Linked DNA regions of Piscinibacter gummiphilus. The protein of the gene in region 1 interacts with the protein of each later gene in a pairwise test. Links are inferred from orthologs where the notes say so. Each region holds a gene or a part of one and is shown in the gene's direction. Other genes may lie near its edges.

Region 1 (3,939 bases):
CATCGAACGGGCGCTGGCCGGCGCGGGAGCCGCCTGATGCGGGTCGCCGTGATCGGAGCCGGCGTCGTCGGCGTCACCACCGCATACGAACTCGCCGCCGACGGCCACGAGGTGGTCGTGTTCGAGCGCCGCGGCAGTGTCGCGGTCGAATCGAGCTTCGCCCAGGCCGGCCTCGCGTCGCCCGGGGCCGTGGGTCCCTGGACCGGCCCGGGCTCGGCCGGACGGCTGCTGCGCACGCTGACGGACCGCCGCAACCCGTGGCGCGTGGGCGCGAACGCCGGCGCCTGGGGCTGGATGTGGCGCTGGTGGCGCGCCGGCAAGCCCGCCGCACACCGCACGAACCAGCTGCGCATGCAGCGCCTGGCCGCCTACAGCCGCGACCGCCTCCACGGCCTGGCCGCGTCGCTCAAGCTCGACTACGAGCGCAGCGACGGCCACCTCGTGCTGTTGCGCACACGCAAGGAGCTCGACCAGGTCCAGCCCGCGCTGGGGCTGCTGACGGAACAGGGCATCCGCTTCGACACGCTCGACGCGGCGGGCTGCCTCGCCGTGGAACCCGGCCTCAACACCGAGACGCCACTGCACGCGGGCATCCACCTGCCGGCCGACGAGGTGGGCAACTGCCGGCAGTTCGCGCTGCTGCTGCGCGCCGCGGCCGAGCAGATGGGTGCGGAGTTCCGCTTCCATTCGACCGTGCAGTCGCTCGAGCCGGGCCGCCGCCCGGTTCTCACCGTGATGCACTCGCCCCACGAGGAGACGACGAGCCGCATCGCCTCGCACGGCGACACGCCGAACACCCCCGCGTTCCAGCCCACCGTGCCGCTCGACGGCCCCGTCGATGAAACGTTCGACGCCGTCGTGGTGTGCGCCGCGCTCGGGTCGAACCCGCTGCTCGCGCCCCACGGCCTGAAGCTGCCGATGGCCGCGGTGTACGGGCAGTCGGTCACCACGCCCATCCGCCACCACGAGGCCCACCCCGACATCGGCCCGAAGTCGGCCGTGACCGACCACCGGCACCGCGTGGTGATCAACCGGCTCGGGTCGCGCCTGCGCGTCTCGGGAGGCGCCCGCATGGGCCCGCCGCCCAAGGGCGGCCACACCGACGAACTGGCGCGGCTCTACCAGGTGCTCGACGACTGGTTCCCGGGCGCGGCCCGCGTGAGCCAGGCGCAGCGCTGGAGCGGCGCGCGCCCGATGCTGCCCGACGGCCCGCCGGTGCTCGGCGGCAGCGGCATCCCGGGGGTCTGGCTGAACCTGGGCCACGGCGGCGCGGGCTGGGCGATGGCCTGCGGCTCCGCGCGCCTCGTGGCCGACGCGCTGGCCGCGCGGTCACCCGAGGTCGAGATCGACGGCCTCGGCATCGAACGGCTCGCACGATGAGCCGGCTGCGGCGCCTGCGCCCTCTCCCGCAGCGCGAGCCGCTGTTCGGGCGGGAGGCCACGCGCCGCGTCGAGGACGCGGCCCAGGCGGCGTTGCCGCCCTTCACGCTGATGTCGAGGGCGGGCCGCGCCGTCGCGGCGCTCGCGCGGGCCATCGCCCCCCACGCGCGACGCGTCTGGATCGCGGCAGGCCCGGGCAACAACGGCGGCGATGGCCTGGAGGTGGCCGTGTTGCTGCACGAGGCAGGGATCGCCGTCGAGGTCACGCTGCTCGCGGATCCTGCCCGGCTGCCGGCCGATGCCCGCACGGCCCACCAGCGCGCGGTGGCGGCCGGCGTGCCCATCGGCACCGGCCTGCCCGCACCGCTCGGCCCGCAGGACCTCGCGATCGACGCCCTGCTCGGCGTGGGCGCCACCCGTGCGCCGGCCGGCGACCTCGCCGCGCTCGTGCGGCACCTCGACGCCCAGCCGTGCGCCGTGCTGGCCATCGACCTGCCGTCCGGGCTCGACGCCGACACCGGCCAGCCGCTCGGCCCCGACTGCGTGCACGCCACGCACACGCTGAGCCTGCTGACGCTCAAGCCCGGACTGTTCACCGGCGCGGGCCGCGACCACACCGGAGAGGTCTGGTTCGACGACCTCGACACCCCACGGGGGAACGAGCCCGCCACGGCCTGGCTGCCGGCGCCGCCGGTCGCCACCACACGCCAGCATGCCCAGCACAAGGGCAGCTTCGGCGACGTGCTGGTGGTGGGCGGCAGCCACGGCATGGCCGGGGCCGCGGTGCTGGCCGCCCGCGCCGCGCACGCGGCGGGTGCCGGGCGGGTGCACGTGGACCTGCTCGACGACAACGCCTTCACACACGACCTCGTGCGGCCCGAACTGATGTTCCGCCCGTCCGAGCGGCGCGCGGCGCTGCCCGCCTCGGCCACGGTGGTGGCCGGCTGCGGCGGAGGCGACCCGATCGCCGCCGCCCTGCCCCGGCTGCTGACCGTGTCCGAACGCCTCGTGCTCGACGCCGACGCGCTGAACGCGCTGGCCACGGACCCGACGCTCCAGGCGGCCCTCACGGCCCGCGGTGGCCTCGGCCTCGGCACGGTCCTCACGCCGCATCCACTCGAAGCGGCACGGCTCCTCGGCACCGACACGGCCACGGTGCAACGCGACCGCCTCGCGGCCGCGCTCCAGCTCGCCCGCCGGTTCGCGTGCGTGGTGGTACTGAAGGGCTCCGGCAGCGTCGTCGCGTCACCGGACACGGCACCGGCGATCAACCCGACCGGCAACGCGGCCCTGGCCACGGCGGGCACCGGCGACGTGCTGGCGGGCTGGATCGCAGGCCTGTGGGCAGCCCACGGCCTCACGGCCGTGGAAGCCGCCGAACGAGGCACGTGGCAGCACGGCGAGGCGGCGGACCGCAGCCCGCTCACCCCGCTGCGGGCGGCGGACCTCGTCGAGGCCCTGCACGCCCTGTCGCGCCGCTGAAACGCCTCAGCGACGGCGCGGCGCCTTGCCCCCGGCGGTCTTGCGGGCCGCCGACTTGGCAGCCTTCACCGGATGGCCGGCCGCGCTCGTCTTGCGCGCCTTGGTGGCGTTCTTCACGGCACGGTCCGTCTCCTTCACCGACGCGAGTTCGGCGACGGCGCTGGCGTGTTTCTCGGCGGCCTTCTCGCCCCGGCGGGCACGCGGGGCCGTCGCGGGATCCTCGCCCTCGCGCACCATGCGGAAGTCGATCTTGCGACCGTCGAGGTCGACACGGATGACCTGCACGCGCACGCGCGCGCCCACCGTGTAGCGCACGCCGGAGCGTTCGCCGCGCAGCTCCTGGCGCACCTCGTCGAACTTGAAGTACTCGCCACCGAGTTCGGTGATGTGGATCAGTCCTTCGACGTACAGCGAGTCGAGCGTGACGAAGAGGCCGAAGCTCGTGACCGAGGTGACGGTGCCGGCGTACTCCTCGCCCAGGTGCTCGCGCATGAAGCGGCACTTGAGCCACGCCTCGACGTCGCGCGAGGCCTCGTCGGCCCGGCGTTCGTTCGCGCTGCAATGCGCGCCGGTGACCTCCCACTGCTCGCCTTCGGCGTGCGCACCCTTCTTTGCCTTCGCGGCCGTTTCGACGGTGCCGGTGACGAGGCTGTAGCGCTTGCCCGCGAGCAGCGCCTTGATCACACGGTGGACCAGCAGGTCGGGGTAGCGCCGGATGGGGCTCGTGAAGTGCGTGTAGGCCTCGTACGCGAGCCCGAAGTGCCCGCTGTTCGTGCCGGTGTAGATGGCCTGCTGCATCGAGCGCAGCAGCATCGTGTGGATCTGCTGCGCGTCGGGCCGGTCCTTCGTGGCGGCGGCGATGGCCTGGTATTCGCCGGGTTCGGGGTCGTCGCTGATCGAGAGCCCGAGGCCCAGGGCCTTCAGGTAGTTCTGCAGCAGCGTCTTCTTCTCGGGCGTCGGGCCTTCGTGCACGCGGTACAGCGACGGGTGCTTGTTCGTCGCGATGAAGTCGGCCGAGCACACGTTCGCCGCGAGCATGGCCTCCTCGATGAGGCGGTGCGCATCGGTGCGCGTGCGC
Region 2 (3,924 bases), 790 kb from region 1 along the record:
GATCGATTCGTCGCTGTCCCGCAAGTACGCCGGCACCGGGCTCGGCCTGATGATGGTCAAGCGACTGGCCGAACTGCACGGGGGGGGCGTGTTGGTGACCAGCATCCCGGGCGAGGGCTCCACGTTCACGGTGGTGCTGCCGTGGCGCGAGCCGAGCGATGAACAGATCCGCCAGGCGCCCGACGTGACGGGCAAGGCCGTGATCGCCGTGCACGCACCGTTGGCCGATGCGCCACTGGTGCTGGTCGTCGAAGACGACGCGCGGGCCGCCACGATGATCGTGAACCACCTCGAAGGGCAGGGCTACCGCGTCGAGCTGGCCCGCTCGGCCGAGGAAGGCCTGCACATGGCCGGACAGCTGACGCCGTCGGTGATCGTGCTCGACATCATCCTGCCGGGCATAGACGGCTGGGACATGCTGCTGAAGATGAAGGAGATCGAGCAGGCCCGCAACATCCCCGTGGTCATCGTGTCGGTCACCGACGAACGCCGGCGCGGGTTCGCGCTCGGGGCCTCGCAGGTGCTGACGAAGCCGGTCGACCCCGACGAACTGATCGCCGCGGTGGCCTCGATCGACCTGAACGGTGACGGGCGGACCGGTGCGAAGGTGCTGGTGGTCGACGACGACCCGAAGGCCGTCACGCTCGTGAGCAAGCACCTGGAGGCCTCGGGCTTCGAGCCGGTGGGCGCCTACGGCGGGGCGGAGGCGCTCGACCTCGCCCGCGGGCAGGCGCCGGCGCTGATCATCCTCGACCTGATGATGCCCACGATCTCCGGTTTCGACGTGGTGCGGGCGCTGCGCGCCGACCCGACCACGGCCGACATCCCGATCATCGTGCTGACGGCCAAGCTGCTGACCGCGGAGGACCGATCGATCCTCGGCGGGCAGGTGCAGCAGGTGCTGGAGAAAGCGGAGTTCCTGCCGGCGAGCCTCCTGGCGGAAGTGCGCCGGGCCCTCGCGAAACGGCGCCGTGTGACGGAGTGACATGATGGCCAGACTGCTCGTGGTGGAAGACAACCCGCAGAACCTCAAGCTCGCGCAGCTGCTGCTGCAGCGGGCCGGGCACACCGTGTTCACGGCGGTCGACGGCGAGTCGGGCCTCGTGCAGGCCCGTGCCGAACATCCCGACGTGGTGTTGATGGATGTGCAGATGCCCGGCATCGATGGCCTCGCCGCGACGCGTCTGCTCAAGGGCGACGCGTCCACGGCCGGCATCAAGGTGGTCGCGCTCACGGCGCTCGCGATGAAGGGCGATGCCGAACGCATCCTGGCCGCGGGGTGCGATGCGTACCTCGCCAAACCCTTCCAGTACAGCGAACTGGTGGCCGTGGTCGACAAGGTCATGGCCTGACCGAGACTCACCCGGCTACCATGCCGGGATGAGCAAACAGATCCTCTTCGGCTTCCACGCCCTGACGGTCCGGCTGAAGACCGCGCCGAAGTCCGTCACCGAAATCCATTTCGATGCCTCGCGCCGGGACCAGCGCATGCGCCAGTTCCTCGACCGCGCGCGTGACGCCGGCGTGCGCCTGGTCGACAGCGACGACGACCGCCTGCAGAAGCTGTGCGGCACCCACCGCCACCAGGGCGTCGTGGCGCGGGTGGAACACGTCGCGATGAGCCACTCGCTCGACGACACCCTCGACGCCGTCGAGGGCGTGCCGCTGCTGCTGGTGCTGGACGGCATCACCGACCCGCACAACCTCGGCGCCTGCCTGCGCGTGGCCGACGGCGCGGGCGCCCAGGCCGTGATCACGCCGAAGGACCATGCCGTGGGGGTCAATGCCACCGTGGCGAAGGTGGCCAGCGGCGCTGCCGAGACGGTGCCGTACTTCATGGTCACGAACCTCGCACGCACGCTCAACGAGCTGAAGGAGCGCGACATCCGCATCATCGGCACGTCCGACCAGGCGACGCAGTCCCTCTACGACCTCGACCTCACGGGCCCGGTCGCGCTGGTGCTGGGCGCCGAGGGCGCCGGCATGCGGCAGCTGACGGCGAAGACCTGCGACGAGCTGGTGCACCTGCCGATGGCCGGCGCCGTCGAGAGCCTGAACGTCTCCGTGGCGAGCGGCGTGTGCCTCTACGAGGCCGTCCGCCAGCGCCGCCAGGGCTGACCGGAAGCCCCTCCGCCGCGCCGCGATTCCCAGCGTCCCTGCGTGCACCAAGGGCATGCGCCCGGGTCGGTTGGAGCCATCCCGAATCCGGTGCTGCGGTGCGGCAGGAGGGGGGGCCCGCGTGCCACAAAAAAAGGCACGCGCACCTCGGATCCCTAGGAAACAAACTTTTACAAGTCGGCAAACAGGAAGCGCTTGATCGGCTTCCTCGGCCACCGTATGGTCCGTACCTCTGCGCGAAGGAGATCTCATGAAGAATCCATTTCGCTTCTGGATGACAGGCGGGGCGGCGATGATCCTTGCGGCCCTGAGCGGTGGAACCCGTGCCGTCGGCATGGAAGAGCGTCCGTCCCACACCCGGGTCAGCCGCTACAGCGTGGAAGAGACCGTGTCGCGCATCGAGGCCTCGGCCCTGCGCCATGGCCTGCCCGTGCTCGCCCGCCTTCAACAGACGGCCCCCACCGGGGCCGAACGCGAACAGGCCTTGCCCCAGCTCGTGATCGTGCTGGAGTCGTCCCAGGGCGGCACGCCCGTGTCCATGGACGGACCCAACGGCCCGCCGGCCCTGCTGCTCAGCGTCACCGTGCGCCAGGGGCTGGGTGGCACCACCGAGGTCTGGTTCTCCGACGGGGCGTTCGACGAGATCCCCGATGGCATGACGCCGGAAGTGCGCCACGACCTGGCCGACCTGCCCATCGTGGTCGATGAAGCCTTGGCAGCCGATCCGGCGGCCACTCAGGCGTAGCCCGCCGCCCCTGCCACCGCGCCCAGTGCCACCAGCCACATCGGGCTGAGGCGCGTGCGGGCCATCACCACCGTCGACAGGCCCACCAGCAGCATCGCGCCGGGGCTGTCGCGCGCCGGTTCGGTCAGCACCCAGCCGGTGGCCAGCAGCAGCCCGAGCGTCAGCGGGGCCAGGCCCAGCGTGAAGGCGCGCACGCCGCGGGTCTCGCGGCGCGAGCGGCCCCATCGCGTGGCCCACAGCGCGAGCGTGGTGGACGGCAGCATGATGCCGGCCATCGTCACGAACGCGCCCGGCAGGCCCGCGACGTTGTAGCCCAGCACGGCGACGAACAGCACGTTGGGGCCCGGCGCGGCCTGGGCGAGGGCGACCGAGGCGGTGAACTGCGCGTCGGTCAGCCAGTGCTGCTCGCCGACGAGGTAGCGGTGCATGTCGGGCGCGGTGGTGATGGCGCCGCCCACGGCGAGCAGGCTCAGCATCACGAAGTGCAGGAACAGCGGCAGCAGGTCGGCCGTGTGGAAGGGCACCGTCATGGCCGCAGCTTCCACCAGGCGAGCCCGATCGCGATCGGGCCCAGACCGGCAAGCACCCACGCGAGCGGCCATCGCATGCCGACCACGAGCCCCACGGTGAGGGCCCCGAGCGCCAGGCAGGTCGTGAGCCCGAGCGGGTTCTTCTTCAGGCTGCCCACGAGCTTCCACGCCATCGCGAGCACGAGGCCGGCGGACACCGCGCCCATGCCGCGCAGCGCGCCGCTCACGCGCGGGTCGTCCGCGAAGCGGCCGTAGAGCATCGCCAGCGCGAGCATCAGCACGAGCGGCGCGGCCAGCATGCCGACCAGCGCCGACGCGGCGCCGCGCCATCCGAAGAAGCGGTCGCCGATCATCAGCGAGATGTTCACGACATTGGGGCCGGGCAGCACCTGGCCCACCGACAGCATCTCGAGGAACTCGTCGCGCGTGAGCCAGCGCTGCCGTTCGACGAGTTCGTGCTGCGCCACCGCCAGCACGCCGCCGAAACCCTGCAGTGCGAGCAGCGTGAACACGCGGAAGAGTTCGCCGCAG

Evidence for each region. Proteins that work in one complex are often made in the same cells at the same time.
Region 2: the proteins of A4W93_RS13025 (region 1) and rlmB interact in binary tests that used the Escherichia coli proteins (3 or more experiments, as listed by UniProt). The link is inferred for Piscinibacter gummiphilus from one-to-one orthologs.

Annotation. Positions count from the first base shown.
Region 1 is NZ_CP015118.1:2,915,464-2,919,402, reverse strand. The notes cover bases 620-3,618. They hold A4W93_RS13025 (NAD(P)H-hydrate dehydratase), read left to right. Parts: upstream 620-1,376; coding sequence 1,377-2,861; downstream 2,862-3,618. Other genes in these bases: rnr (ribonuclease R), read right to left, coding at 2,868-3,618; A4W93_RS13030 (FAD-dependent oxidoreductase), read left to right, coding at 620-1,380. Also shown: A4W93_RS13035 (amidase), read left to right, coding at 1-37; more of A4W93_RS13030, read left to right, coding at 37-619; more of rnr, read right to left, coding at 3,619-3,939. UniProt on the Escherichia coli protein: Bifunctional enzyme that catalyzes the epimerization of the S- and R-forms of NAD(P)HX and the dehydration of the S-form of NAD(P)HX at the expense of ADP, which is converted to AMP.
Region 2 is NZ_CP015118.1:2,129,776-2,133,699, forward strand. The notes cover bases 266-3,249. They hold rlmB (23S rRNA (guanosine(2251)-2'-O)-methyltransferase RlmB), read left to right. Parts: upstream 266-1,380; coding sequence 1,381-2,118; downstream 2,119-3,249. Other genes in these bases: A4W93_RS09680 (response regulator), read left to right, coding at 266-985; A4W93_RS09685 (response regulator), read left to right, coding at 987-1,352; A4W93_RS09695 (DUF302 domain-containing protein), read left to right, coding at 2,369-2,863; A4W93_RS09700 (chromate transporter), read right to left, coding at 2,854-3,249. Outside these bases: more of A4W93_RS09680, read left to right, coding at 1-265; more of A4W93_RS09700, read right to left, coding at 3,250-3,393; A4W93_RS09705 (chromate transporter), read right to left, coding at 3,390-3,924. UniProt on the Escherichia coli protein: Specifically methylates the ribose of guanosine 2251 in 23S rRNA.